DNA from 3 places in the Planococcus sp. APC 3906 genome. Region 3 is predicted to be linked to each of the others. Evidence: riboswitches for the same ligand, from Rfam matches in the RefSeq annotation. Region 3 holds a riboswitch; each other region holds the start of a gene.
What was found. Region 3 has a riboswitch for S-adenosylmethionine ahead of QMA09_RS12665 (transporter substrate-binding domain-containing protein). Riboswitches for the same ligand answer to the same signal wherever they lie in the genome.

Region 1 (6,935 bases), on a different contig from region 3:
GGTGCCAAGTCCAGCACGCCCAACGGGATGTTTTCAAATTTTTTATTTGCCATTGTTCATCACTCCTCACTTTTACAAGTGTAGCGGTACTTGCCTTTTTCTTCACAGTTCCTGCTCAGCGCATAGAAAAACCGGCCCTTTTTTTAGGAGCCGGTTTCAGGAAATAGACAAATGAATTTTTATATTTTTAAAGAATTAAAAGTCATTTCATCTTAGGTATACCGGATTCTGCACTCCATGCGGACGCTTTCCGCGGACGAAGCGCTGAGCCTCCTCGTCGCAAGCTCCTGCGGGGTCTCATCACTCCGCTCTTCCGCAGGAGTCGCCGCATTGTGCTCCGAATCCTTGAGAGAATGCTTACGAAAAATGAATGAGTTGGTTACTCTCTTCAATTAGAGCTACATGCTGACAACCGGGCTAGCCACGAAGACTCCTGTGGGACAGCGAAGGCTGAAGACCCCGCAGGAACGTCAGTGACGAGGAGGCTGAAGCTGAGCCCACGGAAAGCGAAGTGGCTAGACCGGTTGGACTCTACACAGTTATTCATTTTGAGTAGACTTTGTCTACAGTCTGAAACCGGCCTCTTTCCAGGAGCCGGTTTTATCTATTACCCGAGAGCACACCCAGCAGCGACGCTGAAAAACGCATCGTCAGCCGTGAGTTCATCAAGTGCAAGCTTTTCGCGTGCTCGGGCTTCAATCCTGTAATGATGCATTCTTTGCCCATCACTTTTAAGGATTGGAGCAACGCTTCCCATTCATCGAGCCCTTTCTCATCTATCCGGTCGACTGCTGTAAAATCGACCAGCACCGTTTCCGCTTTGAAATTATGGATGCTTTCAAGCAGCGGATCCCTGATGGCAATCACTTTCGCCTTTGTCAGATCGCCGAACAGCGGAATCAGCACTTGCTGTTGGTTCAATTGGATGCATGGCGCAGAAAGAAGGCGTACCCGCTCCAAAAGCTTGAGCGTCAGCTCCTTTTCCTGGAATAAATCATAATCCGTTTCACGGAGCCGATTCTGCAAAAGGCGCAGCTGAGTTGAAACACCAGACATTTCATCCATCTTCGGAACAATGATGACAGATAAACTGAAGTCGCTGTCCCATTTCCCATAAACATCAGCCAAAATCAATTCTAAGTCTTTTGTCACGAAATTCAATTCGAATTTAATCGGTGTCTTTTGAGGCTTCAACAAATTCCCTGCTTTTTTCAGGCTGCCTTCATCGACAATGTCTCTTAAGGCGGTGAAATCTCCGAATAAGCTGCTTGCCTCTTGCGAGCAGCTTATTACGGAAAGGCTATTGTTCAATTGAATCGCCGGGAGTGGCAAACCGTCAAATTGATATCCCGTATTCATCTTGCGGTTCCTCTCCCATCGTCAGCCAGCGTTCCAACTGGTCTAAATCTTTAATGACAATTGCACCTTGTTCATGCAGCGCAGCCATATTGGCTTTTGACACTGCTCTGCCGCCAAATACGACCGTCGGCGCCGGTTCAAGTGCAAGAAATTCCTTGATATACGCTTTAATCGTCGGCAATCTGTAGACAAGTGCTGCGGATAACGCGATAACATCCGGCTGCCAGCGAGTTGCCGCTTCGACAGCGTGGCTGAGCGGCATGTTCGGCCCCAGGTATTTGACTGACCAGCCATTTTCCCTGAACAAGCTAGAAACCATCTTCAAACCGATATAATGGTCTTCGCCTTCAGGTCCGAGCACCATCACTTTCCGCGCCTCGCCTACTTCGGCCTGGCCACGATTTTCAACCGCAGTTACGACGAAATCGCAGATCGCCGTTGCTAAATGTTCATCGGCAACGGTTATCTCATTATTTTCCCACAGCTCGCCGACATGGTACATCGCCGGCGTCAGCAATTGATCATATAAATCTTTTTGGCTATGGGTTTTCAGGAATGTACGGATATGTCCGATAGCGTCCCGATCATTGCCCTCTAGAAATAATTCCGCTAATTGCACTGGATGAATCATAGATTCCACCTCCTTAAGGTTACCGGGCGGAAAGCTCTTTATTTGCACACGCTAAGCACGCAATCATAAACTCTTCCTCTTTGGCATTCACATTTCCGGGCAAAACATTGATGAGCCGTTCAAAATTATCGACAATCAAAGCTGTTTCAACGTTGCGGCTTGTCAACACCGTTTCAAGCCATTTGCTGTAATCAATGAAAACCTGTTGGTCCTGCAGTTCGAACGCAGTTTCCAGATGATCAAGATGATGCATATTATCTTCTTCGGTGCGCAAAAAGCCGCGCTCCCCGAATCTTTCCCATAAGTTCGGATACGCTTCGTAGATGCTTTTAGCCGTATTCGAAGCAATTTGTATTTTTACATCCCGGTTCATTCGGCCACCACTTCGTATTGGCGGACTTTCGGCGCTATGCCTGCCAATTGCTGGTCCGGGTAATGCTTTTCAAGCTCATGGATTTCCTTGAACTCGTCGCTTCTCACCCATTGGAGATATGCTTCTTTCGATGCCCATTCAAGATGCACCGTCAATTCGTTCAATTTTTTCGTATTCTGAATCAGCCGGAAAGAAACAAATCCTTCAGCCTTATCCACACGGCGGGACCGTTGCTGGTAAATGGCGATCAAATCATCTGTTTTCTCTTCCGGCACCGTTACAGTGGACGTTACAATATACATCGAAAAGCCCCTTTCCGCTAAATTCTACTGTATAGTATACCCTTTCGACATACGAATTAACAGCAATACAAAGCTTCTTCGAAAAGCTGTGCACTTTCAGTTCCTTTATTTCTGCCTGCTGGCTGTTAGTTTTTTAACAATTTCCACTTTTCTCTTGTAATATTTGCTCTAGTGTATTAAAGTAATCTTTATCCAAATAACACACATAAAATTTCATAATTTATTTCTTATCTAGAGAGACGGAGGGATTTGGCCCTGTGAAGTCTCAGCAACCAGCCTTTTGGCTACGGTGCTAATTCCAATAGGCTTCGGCTTAGAAGATGAGAAGAATTTGTTCCCAAACAGGGGCTTTCTTCTTTATTCGAGAAGAAAGCCCCTGTTTTTTCATTTTGAAAGGATGATTCCCATGACAAAATTCGGCATTGAAACCCAATTAGTGCAATTAGGCAATAAAACAGATAAAACGACAGGCGCTGTCAGCACCCCCATTTATTTATCGACTGCGTATGAACACGAAGGGCTCGGCAAATCGACCGGCTATGATTATACGCGCACGAAAAATCCGACGCGTTCCGTGCTGGAAGAAGGCATCGCCGCTCTTGAAGGTGCGGATGCCGGCTTTGCCTGTAGTTCCGGAATGGCGGCAATCCAGCTGGTGCTGTCGCTGTTCCGGCCGGAAGACGAATTATTGGTGCCTGAAGATATTTATGGCGGCACTTATCGCCTGCTCCAGCATTATTCGGAAATTTACAATATCCGCACCGTCTACGCAGATTTCCATGACGTCAGCCATACTGAAAGCTTGATCACCGATAAAACGAAAGCGTTGTTCATCGAGACGCCGACTAATCCATTGATGCAGGAAATCGACCTTGCCGCTTACGGAAAACTGGCTAAAAAACATGATTTGCTGCTCATTGCCGACAACACCTTCTTAACGCCTTATCTTCAACAGCCGATCGCATTAGGCGCAGATATCGTCTTGCACAGCGCGACAAAGTACATCGGCGGCCACAATGACGTGCTCGGCGGCCTGGTTGCCGCTAAAGGCGAAGCGCTTTGCGAGAAATTGGGCGTACTCCACAACTCAGCTGGCGCAGTGTTGTCGCCGTTCGATTCCTGGCTGTTGATCCGCGGCTTGAAGACGCTGCCGCTTCGCATGAAACAGCACGAAAAAAATGCACGCGAAGCTGCCGCATTTCTGGAACATCATCCTTCAGTTACGGATGTCCTGTATCCCGGCAAAGGCGGCATGCTGTCATTCCGCTTGCAAGACGCCGCATTAGTCGGGCCGTTTCTGGAAAACCTGGAACTGATCACGTTCGCTGAAAGCCTCGGTGGTGTGGAAAGTTTCATCACTTATCCTGCCACCCAGACGCACGCCGATATCCCTTATGAAGAGCGGACGCGCCGCGGAATTTGCGACCGCCTGCTGCGCTTTTCCGTTGGCATCGAAGAAAGTGAAGACCTGACAGCCGATCTGACGCAAGCATTCGCAAAACTGGACAAGGAGGTCCTTCATCTATGACACATTTGGAAACCCAATTCATCCACGCTGCCGGCGTCGACAAAGAAACCGGAGCGGTCAATGTTCCGATTCATTTGTCTTCCACCTACCATCAGCCAAGTTTTGACGAATTCGGACCGTTCGATTACAGCCGCTCCGGGAACCCTACACGGTTAAAACTGGAAGAAACCATTGCCAAACTCGAAGGCGGTACACGCGGATTCGCTTTCGCTTCCGGCATGGCTGCCATTTCCTCCGCATTCATGCTGCTGTCGGCTGGCGATCACGTCCTTGTATCGGAAGATGTCTACGGCGGCACTTACCGTTTTGTAACGGAAGTGCTTACCAAATTCGGCATTTCCTACAGCTTTGTCGACATGACTGACCTCAGCGAAATGGCCGCAGCAATCAAGCCCAATACGAAAGTCGTATACATTGAAACACCTTCCAATCCGGTCATGAATATCACCGACATTGAAATTGCAGCTAAATTAGCAAAAGCCAATGGCTGCCTGACATTCGTCGACAATACATTCATGACGCCGCTGTATCAGAACCCGCTTGCTTTGGGGGCAGACGTCGTCTTGCACAGTGCGACGAAATTCCTTTCAGGCCATAGTGACATTATCGCAGGGCTCGCAGTCGTCAAAGATCCGGAATTGGCGGATCGCCTTGGTTTTATTCAAAATACCTTCGGTTCGGTTTTAGGAGCACACGATTCTTATACTTTGATCCAAGGCATCAAAACGCTTGGCGCACGCTTGAAGCAATCATCTGCTTCCGCTCGTGTCATTGCGGAATATCTGCATAGCCATCCCGCCGTGGAAGAAGTCTATTATCCCGGATTCACGTTCCATCCCGGCAATCCGATCCATGAGCGCCAGGCACGCGATGCAGGCGCAGTCGTATCGCTGCGCCTGAAGGACAAAGATGCCGCACGCATTTTTGTGGAAAGCCTCGAAATTCCGGTTTTCGCGGTAAGTTTAGGCGCCGTCGAAACCATCCTTTCGTATCCGGCGACGATGTCCCATGCGTCAATGCCGAAAGAATACCGCGAAAAGCGCGGCATCACAGACGGCGTCCTGCGGTTATCGGTCGGCCTTGAAAACCGTGACGACTTGCTGGAAGACCTCGAACAGGCTCTGCAAAAAGTCCGACGCGCAACAAAGACTCCTGAGCTGGTGAAATAAATTCACACATGCTGATGCAATCCAAAATTCCAGAAAAAAGCCGCCCATTCTAAAAGATGAATGGGCGGCTTTCTTCTATTATATACTTTTTCCTGAAAGAGCTTCCTGTGCAGCGGAGGCATTCGTGCCAATTGGCCGCTTAGCCACTCCCGTATCAATCGCCGCTTGCGCTACTGCGGCTGCTACTGCAGGCGCAACGCGCAGGTCGAATGGCGCTGGAATGACGTATTCGTCGTGGAGTTCGTGAAATTCCAACAGCCCGGCAATCGCTTCCACTGCCGCAATTTTCATCGCATCATTGATTTCAGTGGCGCGGACGTCCAGTGCACCCCGGAAGATGCCTGGGAACGCCAGAACGTTATTGACTTGGTTCGGGAAGTCGGATCGCCCCGTGCCTACAATGCGAGCCCCTGCACGTTTTGCCGCGTGGGGCAGAATCTCCGGATTCGGGTTCGCCATCGCAAAAATGATCGGTTCAGCATTCATCGACGCCACCATTTCTTCGCTCAAAGCTCCCTCTGCCGATACGCCGATAAAGACGTCCGCCCCTTTGATAACCTCTCCAAGTTTGCCTTCAGAACGTCCATAATTGGTCATTTCTGCGACCTCTTCCTTGAACGGGTTCATTCCGTAGGAACGCCCTTTAAAAATCGCGCCTTTCGTATCACACATGATCAATTGGCTGAAACCATACTTGCTCAACAGCTTGACGACTGCAATCCCTGCAGCTCCTGCGCCGTTGACGACCACTTTCACTTCGTCGACATTTTTGCCTACCAGCTTCAAGGAATTGATCAATCCGGCAAGCGTCACGACGGCCGTTCCATGCTGATCGTCGTGAAATACCGGGATGCCCATTTCTTCTTTTAAACGCTGCTCGACGATAAAACAGGTTGGCGCTGAAATGTCTTCCAAATTGACGCCGCCAAAACCGGGCTCCAGCAGTTTAACGGTTTGGATGATTGTCTCCGCATCTGTCGTGTCCAAGCAGATTGGAAAAGCATCAACACCTGCGAATTCCTTGAACAGCACCGCTTTCCCTTCCATCACCGGCAGCGCTGCATGAGGGCCGATATTGCCAAGCCCGAGCACTGCAGTGCCATCTGTAATCACTGCCACCGTATTGCCTTTCATCGTATACTCGTAGACTTTCCCCGTGTCCTGCGCAATTTCCTTGCACGGTTCTGCTACCCCAGGAGAATAGGCGAGACTTAACTCCCTTTCATTTCCGACCGCCACTTTTGAACGGACTTCGAGTTTTCCCTGATGTTCCCGATGCAGATGCAAAGAGTCGTTTCTTAGGTTCGCCATTGCCTCATCTCCCTTTGTTTATAATTGTTCATTATAAAGCGTTTAACACCAATTGAAAGACTTTTCTGATTTTTCTTGTAATATTCGGACTTTAGGCTGAGACGAATCTCCCATGAAAGCGCCTTCATCTCAAAAGAGTCCCAGAAGCCACCCTTTACAGTAAGACACATAAAAACAAAAAAGACAGTGAAAACGAATCGTTTTCACTGTCTTTTCAATTGTATAAGTTGGACTAATATTTATAACCTTCGATATTCCGCAA
Region 2 (6,935 bases), on a different contig from region 3:
ATGATTTTTTTCATGTGGGTTTCTCTCCTTTTATTATCGTTTATCTATTGCTTTGGACGTCCAGTCTCCAAGTTGCTGAAGAATTTGGACGAGAACGATCAAGATGACGACGGTGACGATCATGATGGTATTGTCGTAGCGGTAATAACCGAAGCGGATCGCCAAATCGCCGATGCCGCCCCCGCCGACGACTCCCGCCATCGCGGAATAGGCGACCAACGAGATGATGGTGATCGTGACGCCTTGGATGATGCCCGGCTTCGCTTCCGGCAACAACACATCTTTGATGATCATCCACGGCGTGGCGCCGACCGCAACTGCCGCTTCAATGACGCCTTTGTCGATTTCCCGCAGCGAGGTTTCAACGATGCGGGCAAAAAACGGGATGGCAGCGACCGATAGCGATACGCTTGCTGCCGCTGGTCCGATTGTCGAGTCCACCAATAGCTTCGTCAATGGAATCAATGCGACGAGCAGGATGATGAACGGAATCGACCGCACCATGTTGACGATAAAGCCGAGAATCGACTTGATTGCCCGGTTTTCCAGAAACAAGCCTTTGTCGGTGACGAACAGCACGATGCCGAGCGGCAAGCCGACGACAATGGCAATCGCGAGCGACACGCCGATCATGTATAAGGTTTCGCCGAACGCTTTGGAAATATCCGGCCATAATTCGATCATATGCTGAAAATCAAAGCCCATTTTGAATCACCTCCACTTTTGCGCCACGGCCTTCCATATACGTAATGGCCCTCCGGATGTTGTCGGGATGCCCTTCAATCTCCATCAAGAACAAACCGAGCGGCTTTTCCTGTATATATTCAATCGTGCCGTGGAGAAAATTCCCTTTGACGTCAAAATGCTGGACGGTATCGGTGATGACGCCTTCTCCGGCCACCGCTCCCTTGAACTGCACTTTGATGATGCTGCCTGTACACGCATCGAGAATCGGCTGCGGCACATCAAACGACACGACCGAAGAAATGAACTCTTTCGTCAAATCGGTTTTGGGATCTGAGAAGATGTCGTAGACTTCCCCTTCCTCGATGACCTTGCCGTCCTGCATGACCGCCATGCGGTCGCAGATTTCTTTGACGACGTTCATTTCGTGGGTGATGAGGACAATCGTGATATTCAGTTCCCGGTTGATCTTTTTCAACAGCCGCAGGATCGACAGCGTCGTGTTCGGGTCCAGCGCGGATGTCGCTTCGTCGCAAAGCAGGACCGACGGGTTGTTCGCCAGCGCCCGTGCAATGCCGACGCGCTGCTTTTGCCCGCCGCTCAGCTGTGCCGGATAAACGTCTTTCTTATCCGCCAGCCCGACCATGTCCAGCAGTTCGTCAACCCGTTTCGCCGACTCTTCTTTTGGCCGCTTCGCCGCTTTCAGCGCAAATGCGACGTTTTCGCCGACCGTCTTTTGGCTGATCAAATAGAAATGCTGGAAGATCATGCCGATTTTCAGCCGCGCCTGGCGCAGCTTTTCGCCGCGAAGATGGGTCAGGTTCAAGCCGTCAACTTCAATATCGCCGCTTGTCGGCTGTTCCAATAAATTCATGCAGCGCAGCAGCGAGCTTTTCCCTGCTCCCGAGTAGCCGACGATGCCGAAAATTTCGCCTTCGTTGATGGCCAGCGTGACGTTGTCGACGCCGGTCACCAGGCCATTTTTTGTTTTGTAGTCTTTTGATAAGTTCTGTATGCGGATCATGATGGCCCTCCTCTTTCCTGCCAATAAAAAAGTGCCCCTTTCATAGAGAAAGAAGCACCGTAAATGGAATTGGTTTATCTTTCAGAATGAAATCATTCTGCAGGATTTAGCACCTTCCCAGCTCGTGCTGGGGGTTGCTGGACGTCATCGGGCCTGTCCCTCGGTCTCTCTTGATAATGTTCCATATGAAGTTGTGTGTTGGCTTGGATTCAATAGTAAAGGACATTCCAAATGCTGTCAAACCTTTTTTGGCAAAGAAATTGATTTTTTGAAATTGTTGGAGCTGTTTCGAGGAGAGGTACTATTCATATTAGGTGGTATTCAAAACCATTAAGGGGCAAATCCATAATAGAAAAAGAAGTGCGCGTAAACACCAAATACTGAAATCACTAAACATAGAAAAACAAACAAAATCATCATGATTATTTTCGACGCTTTTCCAATTGCTAGTTTCTGAATCCCCTTATAAGTATGAATGCACAACGCCGCCACCAGCGGGATCATCAACAAGAAATAAAAAACGAAGATGCCATTTGCAAACACATCAAAGTAATCCCGATCCACACTTTCAGCCGTTCTAAAATAATGTGTAAACCAAACATATGAAATGAGAAAAGCCGATTGCATCACCACCGCATAAATGAACAAAGGAATTCGGTATCTCCCCAGATTGCTCAGCTTCCAAAAAACAAAACAATACATGATCGCTGCAATTATCCCTGTATATAAATTATACGGATAAAAAATACAATCACCTTCCTGAGCTCTGATTTCTTTCAACTTCAATCATACCAATAATACCCATAAATTCAATTTCCCCTTAACTGCAGGCTGCTTTAAACACTCCAATTTAATCACATTATTTGGAATTATATGTTAAAGTCAAGCTATAGAATCTGTAATGACAGCGGAGGTGAATGATCCTGTATGCAATTGAATCATCGTTTTGGTTAAAGCTGTTCTTTTTAATTGCCGTTATGTCTTTAGCGATGTTCCTATTCAATGCACTCATGCGCAAACTCTTGAAAGTGGAGCGGCCAAAAGCGTTCTCCCATAACCATGTGAACGATACACACAAGAAAATCGACTGGAGCATCCGGATTTTGTTCATTTTCCTGATGCTGATCGGCGGTTTTATCAATGCAACAAGGCTTGATGAAGAGACTTATTTGTTCTTGGAAACCTGGTTCCTATTGTTTGTACTGGTCTTCATCACTGAAACAATCCGGGCGGTCATGGAGCGGAAATATGCGAAGAATCCGAATGCCTATCTTTATACCGTCTCACAAATGGTTTTCGCCACGCTTCTTGTGATTGTCGTATTTTCCACTGATTTTTTCGGTATCTTTTAACTTTCCGTTGCAAGCACATCCATTTTCAGCAATTCCGCTTCCACCTAAAAAATCCATTCCATTGGACCAGTTGTCCTCGGGAATGGATTTTTTAGCTGCTCTTTTTCTAAAGGCGTGTATTTATTGATCCCCTATATTCCGCAGCAAGAAAACCAACGCAATGGAACAGCCTAACGTCAATGTGATCCACAACGGAATAAACGGATCTAACACTCCTATATTCCGGTAACTGATCACCGTCATGATGATTAACGCCAATCCATAAGCTGTGGCTTTTACGAGCACCACCGAACCCACTACCGGTCCCCAGCGGTTTTTTCGCCATAACAATAGACCGCCAACAATCATGGAAGGGGTTAACAGCGTCAAATCGACAGCAAACACCACCGCCGTTGGATGATCCGTTTGCAAAATGCTTTCGTGCACCTGCCCGGTAAAGACAAAACTGAGCGACAATGCAATCCACATGCCCCCGAGCAATGCCGCAAACATCAACATAAATACGCTTACGGTTTTATACGGGAGCTTTTCACTGAAGCTTCGACTCCATTCCTGCACATCGGTTTGGAGCAACGCCAAAACAAGTGCGTATATTGAAAACACGAACAACGCTGCGTAGAGCAAAAAGAACACATTAAAGACAGCGCCGAAAAGATAGAACATGTAGTTGTAGATCATATACCACAACGATCCCATCCAGAAGAGCCGGCCTCTTTTAGAAGCACGCAACGAATAAAACAGCGAAACCAGCAGCATGGGCACCATGAGAAACAAAGTCACAAGATCGTTGCCTTGCCAAGCAGCAACAACGAGCTCATTGTCCCGGTAAAGCCCTTCAACGAACAGCCCGCCCCAAGAGGAAATACCAGCCATCAACGCGATCAACACCGAAACGAGCAGCAGGGTTTTATGTTTCATTTTCAGCATCCGAATTTCCTCCCTTTGCCAGAACCGCTAAACTAATTGTTCTTTATCGTTAGACGGATTTAATGTGGAGGTTTTCATGTTTTTGTTATTACCAATCCTACTACAATTAAGATAGCCTTACTCAGAAAGTTTCAATCAGTTTTTTTTTCAGCAGCAGATAAGTATGTTCTCACAAAAATACACCCTCATCATTCAGATTTTGGATGTGCATTTTATATGGAGTTTAACAAGAAATAAGGTGGGTAGAAATTTGTATAGCCCTTAAAATTCCTTTCAACTATTTCACTGCAAATATCAAGGCAGGACAACTTTATTTTGCTTCACCCTTATGCCTTAAGGCAAAAGATGGAATTTCCTCCAGAAGAGCATAAATTTTAACGTTGGAAAGGAGAAATCCAATGAAAGAACAACCGCTGATAGATTCCCCACTTCAACCGAAGACATATCGAGACCGGTTATTGGTAATCATCCTGTTAGCCATACCCGCAGTAATAGATAATTTTTTTCAGACATTATTGGGTTTTGTGGATACATACTTTGTTTCTCAAATCAGTCTGGCGGCCGTTTCAGCAGTGGGCATTACAAATGCAATTCTCGCCGTTTACTTTGCTCTTTTTATGGCGATCGGTGTTGCAGCCAATGTCCGAATTGCTAACTTTTTAGGTGCCAACCAGCCAGAAAAAGCAAGGCATATCTCACAACAATCCATTATTCTAGCTGTTCTTTTTGGTCTCCTTACGGGCTTGGCGACTTTGGTTTTCGCTGAACCGCTGCTTCGCCTCATGGGTATTGAGGAAGAAGTGCTTGAATTAGGTGCGTTGTATTTTCGGATTGTCGGAATTCCTTCCGTAGTCATGTCGCTGATGTTCGTCATGAGTGCCATTCTGCGGGGGGCTGGCGACACGAAAACCCCCATGAAAATTAGTATCGTAATTAATGTTTTGAATGCAATTCTCGATTATGTATTAATATTCGGCTTCCTATTCATTCCTGAACTGGGCATTGCCGGAGCCGCAATGGCGACAGTAATTTCCCGGTTAATAGGAAGTATAGCTCTCATTTATTATGTCAACAAAGAAAAAGCACTTGCATTCAGAAGGGATTATTGGCATCTAGCTAAAGACCATTTGTTGGAACTTTCCACCCTAGGAGCCCCTGCTGCAGGGGAACGGCTGGTTATGAGAGCCGGCCAAATCGTTTATTTTGGTTTTGTTGTCGCCCTTGGAACTAATGCTTTTGCAGCACACCAAATCGCCGGAAATGTGGAAGTGTTTTCTTACATGATCGGATATGGCTTTGCTACAGCCGCAACTATTCTCGTGGGTCAACAAGTCGGCGCCGGCAACCTGGATGAAGCAAAAAAATATGCGAAGCTTTCTACTCAATTCACGGTTGTATGCATGACGCTGTTAGGTGCGATTTTGTTCTTCTTTGGAGAATGGGCCGCTTCCTTCTTTACAGAAGACCCTGAAGTAATCAGTGACATTGGGGTTGCTTTGAAAATATCAGGGATATTCCAACCTTTTCTTGCTGTTTTAATGGTTTTGACTGGGGCCTTCCAAGGCGCAAACAATACCAAATTCCCAATGTACTTGACCGCTTTTGGCATGTGGGCTATTCGTACGTTGCTTGTTTACTTATTAGGAATACAACTTGGCTGGGGGCTGGCTGGCGTCTGGATTGCTATTGGCATCGATATTGCTTTTCGTGCAGTAGTGCTGGTGATTCAATTCGAGCGAGGGAAATGGATGGCGCTTGAAAAAGCTCCTGATCCCGAATCACTATGCGACCCTCAAACTACCAAGGAAAATCTGTCTAGAAATTCTAATAACTATTAAAAAAGGAGGCGTTTCTTTTGAAACACGAACATTCTCACCATCATCAAAAAAATGAGGAAAAATCTGAAGTAGTTGTTAACGCGGCCTACACTTCGGGAAAGGTTACCATTAAAGTTCGAGATAAAAATAACAAGTCAGTACCCTTAGCAAAAAGCCATGGGAAAAAAATGCACCTTGTAATTATTAGAGCAGATTTGGAAACCTTTCTACATGCCCACCCTATCGAAAACCACTCTGAAGATTTTGAAGCCGCACTAGAGCTGCTTCCGGGGCAGTATGTGGCTTTTGTAGACATCAATCCTGTTGATATGGCTTATGTCATTGAACCCCTTTCAATAACCGTTGGTGAGGCAACCGCCCTCCCGCCAATCGATTGGGGAATTCTAGAAGAAAGCGATAGCTCGACAAAAGAGGCAAAAGGAAAAACCGTTACGTTTCAACATCCCGAATTGGTTGTAGGGGAACCGGCCACTTTAACTTTCGATTTAAACGGAGAACGTCCTCTTCCATATTTAGGAGCGTTAGGACATGTTGTTGTAGTAGATGAGCAAGGAACCCGATTCATCCACGTCCACCCGGTTTCTGAAGATCAAACCGTATTTGAAGCTCAGTTTCCATCTCCTGGATTTTATAAACTATGGGTAGAATTTAAATTTGCCGATACCGGCGTTATTGATTTCCCATTTATCGTAAAAGTTGCTGAAAGAAGCTAACTTTAGAAAAGTGAATGAAGAACAAAAAGAGAAGCCTCTTATTTCAGTCGGCACTAAAATCGTATTGGCGCTTTTACTTTAGTCGGTTTGCAATTACAGCCGGACTAGCCGATGAATAATGCGCAGATGAGCAGCAAAAAGGCGCGAATCAAGGCATGTTTGGAATAATTCACCTCTCTCATATTCACGGCATCCAGTTCAAGAATATTTCATCTGATGGCATGGATCTCTCTAACCCAACGAACAAGGGGTTGAGGACAGCGTGAAGGTCCAAATTTATTTGGAGCATGGAGATAATGGCATGATGAGACAAATTGAAATGTATTAGTACCTAAGAGGCAGATAGCGAAATTCGCTGCTGCCTTTTTCTTTTAAAACCTAAAATAGTGAATTCTTT
Region 3 (6,935 bases):
AGATCCTTGAAAGCGGACTGAACCCGCAGCAATTGGTCAAAACAGCTTGGGCTTCTGCCAGCACATTCCGTAATTCAGACAAGCGCGGCGGTGCCAACGGAGCACGCATCCGATTTGCTCCTCAACGCGAATGGGAAGTAAATGAGCCAGAAGAATTAGCGAAAGTTCTTGCCTTCTACGAGCAGCTGCAAGCAGAAACCGGCAACAAAATCAGCATCGCTGACTTGATCGTGCTCGGAGGAAACGCTGCGATTGAACAAGCGATAAAAGCAGCTGGCTTCGATCTTGCCGTTCCTTTCACGCAAGGCCGTGGAGATGCACTCGAAGAACAAACTGATGCAGAAAGCTTCAAAGTGCTGGAGCCGATTTCAGACGGTTTCAGAAATTACCAGAAGAAAGAATACGCAACAAGCCCAGAAGAAATGCTGCTTGATAAAGCGAGCTTGCTTGGCTTAACAGCTCCGGAAATGACTGTATTAGTCGGCGGCATGCGCGCATTCGGCGCCAATTACCAAGGAGCTACTGAAGGAATCTTGACCGACAAACTCGGCGTGCTGACAAACGATTTCTTCGTTAACTTATTGGATATGAACATCGAATGGACACCAGCAGAGTTCAATAAATACGAAGGCAGATACCGCGGTACGGAAGAAGTTGTCCGCACTGCAACACGTTTTGACTTGGTATTCGGCTCGAACGCAATCCTGCGTGCCATTGCTGAAGTATACGCACAAGACGACAGCAAAGAAAAATTCGTTCGCGATTTCATCAAAGCTTGGAACAAAGTGATGAACGCAGACCGTTTTGATCTTGTAAACAAATAAGCAAAAATCCTGGCCAGGAGCAACACGCTGGCCAGGATTTTTTAATAGTACGGGGATATTACATACTCCATATAGCAATAAGCAAATCGCAAAAAAGGCCGGGCCATTTTGTTTTTTAGCTGATTACAAGGTGTCATGAGATATTCAGAAAAATAATCAGAACAGAAAAAAGAGACAGAAGACAGCCTTTACTGCCATTCTGTCTCCTATCGATTTAAAAGAGAATTTTCAGTGCCTTTTGTGGAGAAGGGCACTGTTTTTTATATTTTGCAAAACAAAGGCGTTATTTAACTTTAATAACGATTTTTCCGCGAGCATGATGAGTTTCACTTAACGCATGTGCAGCTTGAAGTGATTTTTCATTAAAATCAAAAGTTTCGCCAATCACTGCTTTTAATTTCCCGGCCTCATACAAATCAGCTAGCTTCTGCAATTGTTCACCTTTTGGATCAAGCCATAAGAAACCTGCTTCAACTTCATACTTTTGCGCCTCTTCTTCATTTGGCGGTGCAGCAATCGAAACCAATTTGCCTTTTGGTTTTAGAACTTTATAGCTGTTAGACTGAACTTCTCCGCCCATTGAATCCAAAACAAAATCATAATCATGCAGAATTTGGCTGAAATCTTCCGTTTTGTAATTAATCACTTGGTCTGCACCCAAGGATTTCACAAACTCTTCATTTTCTTCGCTTGCTGTCGTTGTGACATAAGCACCGAGTGATTTAGCGATCTGAATCGCAAAGGTTCCAACTCCGCCAGCTCCTGCATGAATAAGAACCTTGTCATCTTTCTTTACGCCTGCAAAGTCTACCAGGCATTGCCACGCAGTGAGCCCTGCCAGGGGAATAGCCGCAGCTTCCTCGAAACTCATTGAAGCGGGCATTTTAGCGAGCAAGTTTTCATCCACTGGTGCATATTCAGCGTAAGTGCCCTGTCTTGTTGTGGCTGGCCGTGTAAAGACGCGCTCACCTACTTCAAAGTTTCTTACGTTGCTTCCTTTTTTCACAATAATTCCTGCAGCATCCCAACCGAGGATAATCGGAAATTCAAATGGCAGCATATCGGTTAAATACCCTGCACGAACTTTCCAATCGATCGGGTTAATGGAGGTTGCATGAATCTCCACTAACACTTGATCTTCGTGAATTGAAGGTTGGTCTACTTCTCTTTCTTGTAACACATCTTTATCTCCATATTGGTCAATGACAATTGCTTTCAAGTGATGACCTCCCTGTATTTTAGCTGGAACAGTTCCTGATCTGTTTTCCCATGAAAAAGCAGGTTAACAGAAATGTTTGGCTCCAGCTGATTAGTAGAAGAGTAACAAAAATAGAAAAGCGCCGTCAATATTCCTGATTCCTGCGCGCCATTAAAGAGGGAGAGGCCTTTCAAAATATGATTATGAATCAAAAACCTTAAATTTCCATGGGAAAATCAGTGTAAATTCAAAATAAATGAAAAATGTGTTTGACAGGAGAGCCAATGTCAAATACTATCGTTAATATGTAAAAAAATTAAATAACTTATCAAGAGAGACTGAGGGACAGGCCCTGTGAAGTCCAGCAACCATCATGTTTATGAGAGGTGCTAATTCCTGCAGGGTGTTTTTCATTCTGAGAGATAAGAAATTGGTCGAGCCTCTTTCCTATTTGAAAGAGGCTTTTTTGCATCTAAAAACAGGGAGATCACACGCACGTTCCGCAAGAATAATAACAATAAGACAGAGAAAAGGGGCTTGAACATGAAAAGAAATCATTATTTATTCGTATCATTGTTTTTATTAGCAGCAGGCACACTCGGCGGCTGTTCGTCAAAGGAAGCGACAAGCGCAACGGGCGACCAAGTGATTTTGGTAGGGACGCAGAATGATTACCCGCCATTCGCCTTTGCGGACGACAACAATGAGTTGACCGGCTACGACATCGAAGTGGTCAAAGCGATTGATGAACAATTGGACGGCTACGCATTCGAGTTTGTCGCCGTGCCGTGGGACAGCATGTTTCTTGCTTTGGAGTCCAATAAAATCCAGGCAATCGCCGACCAGGTAGCTAAGACGCCTGAACGCCAGGCAAAATACTTGTTCACCGATGAATCTTATTTTGCCGCTGAAACGGTCATTGCCGTGAAATCGGGAAGAGAAGACATCCAAACGATCGAAGATCTGGAAGGCAAGGCGGTCGGCGCATTAGCGGGCGATTCGTATACGCTTTTGCTGGAGGAATACAACGAAACGGCGAAAACCCCGATCGACTTGAAATACAGTGAAAGCGGCAACCCTTCGGAAATTCTGCAGGATGTCCAAAATGGCCGTGTGGATGCTTATGTCAATGATCCGATTATGATCGATGCGGTGTTGGAAAAGAACGATTTGGGCGTCGAGATCGTGGGCCAGCCCTTGGTCAATGATGACATGGGCATTGTCTTGAAAAATGGCGAGCAGGGCGAAGAGTTGAAAGCATTGGTAGACCCGATCCTGGAACAGCTTAAACAGGACGGCACCTTAGCAGAACTATCGGAAAAATGGACTGGCGGAGAATATATTCCTGAATAGGTTCGTGGAAGGAAAGAGAAAATGGAGAATTTACTGGATCTGAATTTTTTAATCGAAAGTTTTCCTGCCATTGTTTCCCGGCTGCCCATTACGATCGGGATAGCGGTCGGCTCCTTGGTTTTGAGTTTGTTTATCGGCGTGTTTACAGCATTGATCAAAATATACAAAGTTCCGGTATTAAGCGTAATTTCATCGATATACGTTTCGTTTATCAGGGGAACGCCTTTGCTCGTTCAAATCTACCTCGTGTTTTACGGCATACCGAAAATCATTTACTTTTTGCAGATCGAATACGGCTGGCTGCAATCGGCAGACGTCAATAGCATAGCGCCTGAAGTCTATGCGCTGCTGGCATTTTCCGTCAACCTCGGTGCGTATTTATCCGAAACGATCCGGTCCGCCATCGAATCGGTGGACCGCGGACAATTTGAAGCCGCGAAAGCGATCGGCATGAGCCCGACGGCGATGATGCTGAAAATCATTTTCCCGCAGGCGTTGGCCGTCGCGATACCGAACCTCGGCAATATGTTCATCAGCACGATCAAGGACACGTCGCTTGTGTTCATCATCGGGGTCATCGACATTATGGGGCAAGCCAAAATTCTCGGTTCACGCGGCTTGGCATTTTTTGAAGTGTATATTGCGGTATCCATTGTTTACTGGATTCTTTGCATCATCGTGGAGCGGGTGCTCGTGAAAATAGAGAAGCGGGCGCGCAGATATGAAAGAGGGATTGCGGCATGATCAAGTTAGAAAACATCCACAAATACTACGGCAGCCAGCACGTCCTGAAAGGAATCGACCTCGAGGTCTCGAAAGGCGAGATTGTTTCGATTTTGGGGCCAAGCGGATCGGGGAAATCGACGCTGCTGCGCTGCATCAATTTCCTGGAACAGCCGACGAGCGGCATCGTGGAAATCGGCGGCAAAAGAGTAGACGTCGAATCCGCCAGCAAAGCAGATGTGTTCGCGCTGCGGACGTCGACCGGAATGGTCTTTCAACAATATAATTTATTTAAAAATTTGACCGTGCTGGACAATGTCATGATTGGGCTTACGAGCGTCAAGCAATTGAAAAAAGACGAAGCAAAAAAGAAGAGCCTGGACATCCTGGAGCGGGTCGGATTGACGAACCGGCTCAGCCATTACCCGGCACAATTATCCGGCGGCCAGCAGCAGCGGGTGGGGATTGCCCGCGCGCTTGCGCTGAATCCCGAAGTTCTATTGTTCGATGAACCGACATCTTCACTTGATCCGGAGCTGGTTGATGAAGTGTTGGCCACGATCAGAGGCGTAGCAGCGACCGGGAAGACGATGTTCATCGTGACCCATGAGCTCCAGTTCGCCCGTGAAATCTCGGACCGCGTCATTTTCATGGAAGACGGCGTGATTGTCGAAGAAGGAACGCCCGAACAGCTTTTCACGCAGCCGAAAGCGGAAAGAACAAAGCAGTTTTTAAGTAAAGCAAGCCGGAATAAATAAAAAGGATCAACGAGCTTGGATATGGGAAGGATGTTTTGGAATGAACCCAATCGAACAAATTTTGAAAAGCTTTCCTATCGTCATACTTGACGGGGCAATGGCGACGGAGCTTGAAAATTACGGCTGCAATTTAAACGACCGTTTATGGTCAGCGAAAGTGTTGATGGAAAATCCGGAATTGATCAAGAAAGTCCACCTCGATTATTTTCAAGCCGGCGCGGATTGCGCGATTACGGCGAGTTACCAGGCGACGATCGAAGGCTATAAAGAAAAAGGGCTGACGGCTGAAGAGGCGGCGGACTTGATCACAAAATCGGTGAGGCTGGCACAAGAAGCGCGCGATGAATTTTGGGCGGAGCTGGACGGCCAATCGTCCCGGCCGAAACCACTGGTGGCCGCATCCGTCGGCCCCTACGGTGCATTTCTTTCGGATGGCTCGGAATACCGCGGCGATTACGGCGTAGGCAAAGAGGAGCTGAAGGAATTTCACAGAAGCCGGATCGAGCTGCTGGTTGAAGCCGGCGCGGATATTTTAGCGTGCGAGACGATTCCTTCATTACTGGAGGCGCAAGCGATTGTAGAAGTGCTGACGGAATTTCCGGGCGTCTACGCGTGGATCTCTTTCAGCGCGAAAGACGTCCTCCACATCAGCAACGGGGAAACGGCTGCGGAATGCGCCAGATACCTGGATGGCCAGGAGCAGGTGGCGGCAATCGGCATCAATTGCACCGCGCCTCGGTTTGTCGAGTCGTTGATCAAGGAAATCGCACGCGAGACAGCGAAGCCGATCATCGTTTATCCGAATTCCGGGGAAGCCTACGATCCTGCGAGCAAGACGTGGGATGGAAAGGCGCTTGAACAGCGCTACAGCTCCCTTAGCCAAGTTTGGCATAGAGCGGGAGCAACTGTTATTGGCGGCTGTTGCAGGACCTCTCCGCAAGATATCGAAGGCATTGCGGCGTGGGTGCGCAATTCATAGGTTGAAAAAAGAAAAGGAAGGTTCTTAAGCGCCAGGTTATGTGCGTATAAGGACCTTTCTTTTATTGGATTTAACGGAGAGGCCGATAAAGCTTTCCGCTTTATAACGCGCTTTAAATAGTTTATAATTGGAAGTTGGTAGCAGATATTTAATGTAAATCGCCAATATGGATTATGATAAACTTATAAAAAAGGCAGAAGAGCTGTACAGCCCGGCAAGGCGTGCATCTTGATCTGCAAATATACGGGATAAGGAAGGGTATAATGAGCAACCGACATGAAAAAACAGATGTTATCTTAATTGGTGCGGGAGTCATGAGCGCAACTTTGGGCGCAATGCTTAAAGAAGTGGCACCGGAATGGGAAATCAAAGTGTTTGAGAAGCTCGAAAAAGCGGGGGCGGAAAGCTCCAACGAGTGGAATAATGCGGGTACGGGGCATGCGGCGCTGTGCGAGCTTAACTATACACCCGAAAAACCGGATGGCTCTGTGGAAATCAGCAAAGCGATCAAAATCAACGAGCAATTCCAGCTGTCGAGACAGTTCTGGTCCTATTTGGTAGAAAACAAGCGGATCAGCAACCCGCAGGACTTCATCATGCCGATTCCGCATATGAGCATGGTGCAGGGGGAAAAAGACGTGCGTTTCTTGGAGAAACGTTTTGAAGCGCTGTCTACGAACCCGCTGTTCAAAGGCATGGAATACTCAGCCGACCCTGAAAAACTGAAGCAATGGATTCCGTTGATCATGGAAGGCCGTACATCGAACGAACCGATTGCAGCAACCAAAATCGACTCCGGAACAGACGTCAATTTCGGCGCGCTGACGGAAATGCTGTTTGACCACTTGCAGCAGAAGAATGTCGAGATCAATTACAACCACAGCGTCAAAGACATCAAACGCACGAGCGAAGGCCTTTGGGAAGTCAAAGTCCAGAACCTCGCTGACAATAGAATCGAGTACCACACAGCGAAATTCATCTTTATCGGCGGCGGCGGCGGAAGCTTGCCATTGCTGCAAAAAACCGGAATTCCGGAATCCCGCCACATCGGCGGATTCCCGGTCAGCGGGCTGTTCCTGGTCTGCACGAACCCGGAAATC

Region 1: linked by a shared signal. The riboswitch ahead of QMA09_RS13630 (methionine biosynthesis PLP-dependent protein) and the one ahead of QMA09_RS12665 (transporter substrate-binding domain-containing protein) in region 3 are both predicted to bind S-adenosylmethionine.
Region 2: linked by a shared signal. The riboswitch ahead of QMA09_RS04410 (methionine ABC transporter ATP-binding protein) and the one ahead of QMA09_RS12665 (transporter substrate-binding domain-containing protein) in region 3 are both predicted to bind S-adenosylmethionine.

The regions. Positions count from the first base shown of each region.
Region 1 covers NZ_JASDCW010000026.1:13,721-20,655, reverse strand. Annotated here, with positions in the region: gene QMA09_RS13655 (LLM class flavin-dependent oxidoreductase) at 1-53, opposite strand, end outside; gene QMA09_RS13650 (STAS domain-containing protein) at 601-1,359, opposite strand; gene QMA09_RS13645 (cobalamin B12-binding domain-containing protein) at 1,337-1,990, opposite strand; gene QMA09_RS13640 (hypothetical protein) at 2,010-2,363, opposite strand; gene QMA09_RS13635 (antibiotic biosynthesis monooxygenase family protein) at 2,360-2,665, opposite strand; SAM riboswitch class I at 2,890-2,992, shown strand; gene QMA09_RS13630 (methionine biosynthesis PLP-dependent protein) at 3,072-4,193, shown strand; gene metC (cystathionine beta-lyase) at 4,190-5,362, shown strand; gene ystJ (NADP-dependent malic enzyme) at 5,441-6,673, opposite strand.
Region 2 covers NZ_JASDCW010000005.1:3,303-10,237, forward strand. Annotated here, with positions in the region: gene QMA09_RS04400 (MetQ/NlpA family ABC transporter substrate-binding protein) at 1-14, opposite strand, end outside; gene QMA09_RS04405 (methionine ABC transporter permease) at 34-705, opposite strand; gene QMA09_RS04410 (methionine ABC transporter ATP-binding protein) at 695-1,708, opposite strand; SAM riboswitch class I at 1,780-1,888, opposite strand; gene QMA09_RS04415 (hypothetical protein) at 2,039-2,488, opposite strand; gene QMA09_RS04420 (DUF4181 domain-containing protein) at 2,626-3,060, shown strand; gene QMA09_RS04425 (hypothetical protein) at 3,181-3,987, opposite strand; gene QMA09_RS04430 (MATE family efflux transporter) at 4,386-5,825, shown strand; gene QMA09_RS04435 (hypothetical protein) at 5,843-6,538, shown strand.
Region 3 covers NZ_JASDCW010000022.1:16,119-23,053, forward strand. Annotated here, with positions in the region: gene katG (catalase/peroxidase HPI) at 1-824, shown strand, start outside; gene QMA09_RS12660 (NADP-dependent oxidoreductase) at 1,108-2,043, opposite strand; SAM riboswitch class I at 2,345-2,451, shown strand; gene QMA09_RS12665 (transporter substrate-binding domain-containing protein) at 2,566-3,375, shown strand; gene QMA09_RS12670 (amino acid ABC transporter permease) at 3,397-4,119, shown strand; gene QMA09_RS12675 (amino acid ABC transporter ATP-binding protein) at 4,116-4,856, shown strand; gene mmuM (homocysteine S-methyltransferase) at 4,897-5,835, shown strand; gene QMA09_RS12685 (malate:quinone oxidoreductase) at 6,099-6,935, shown strand, end outside.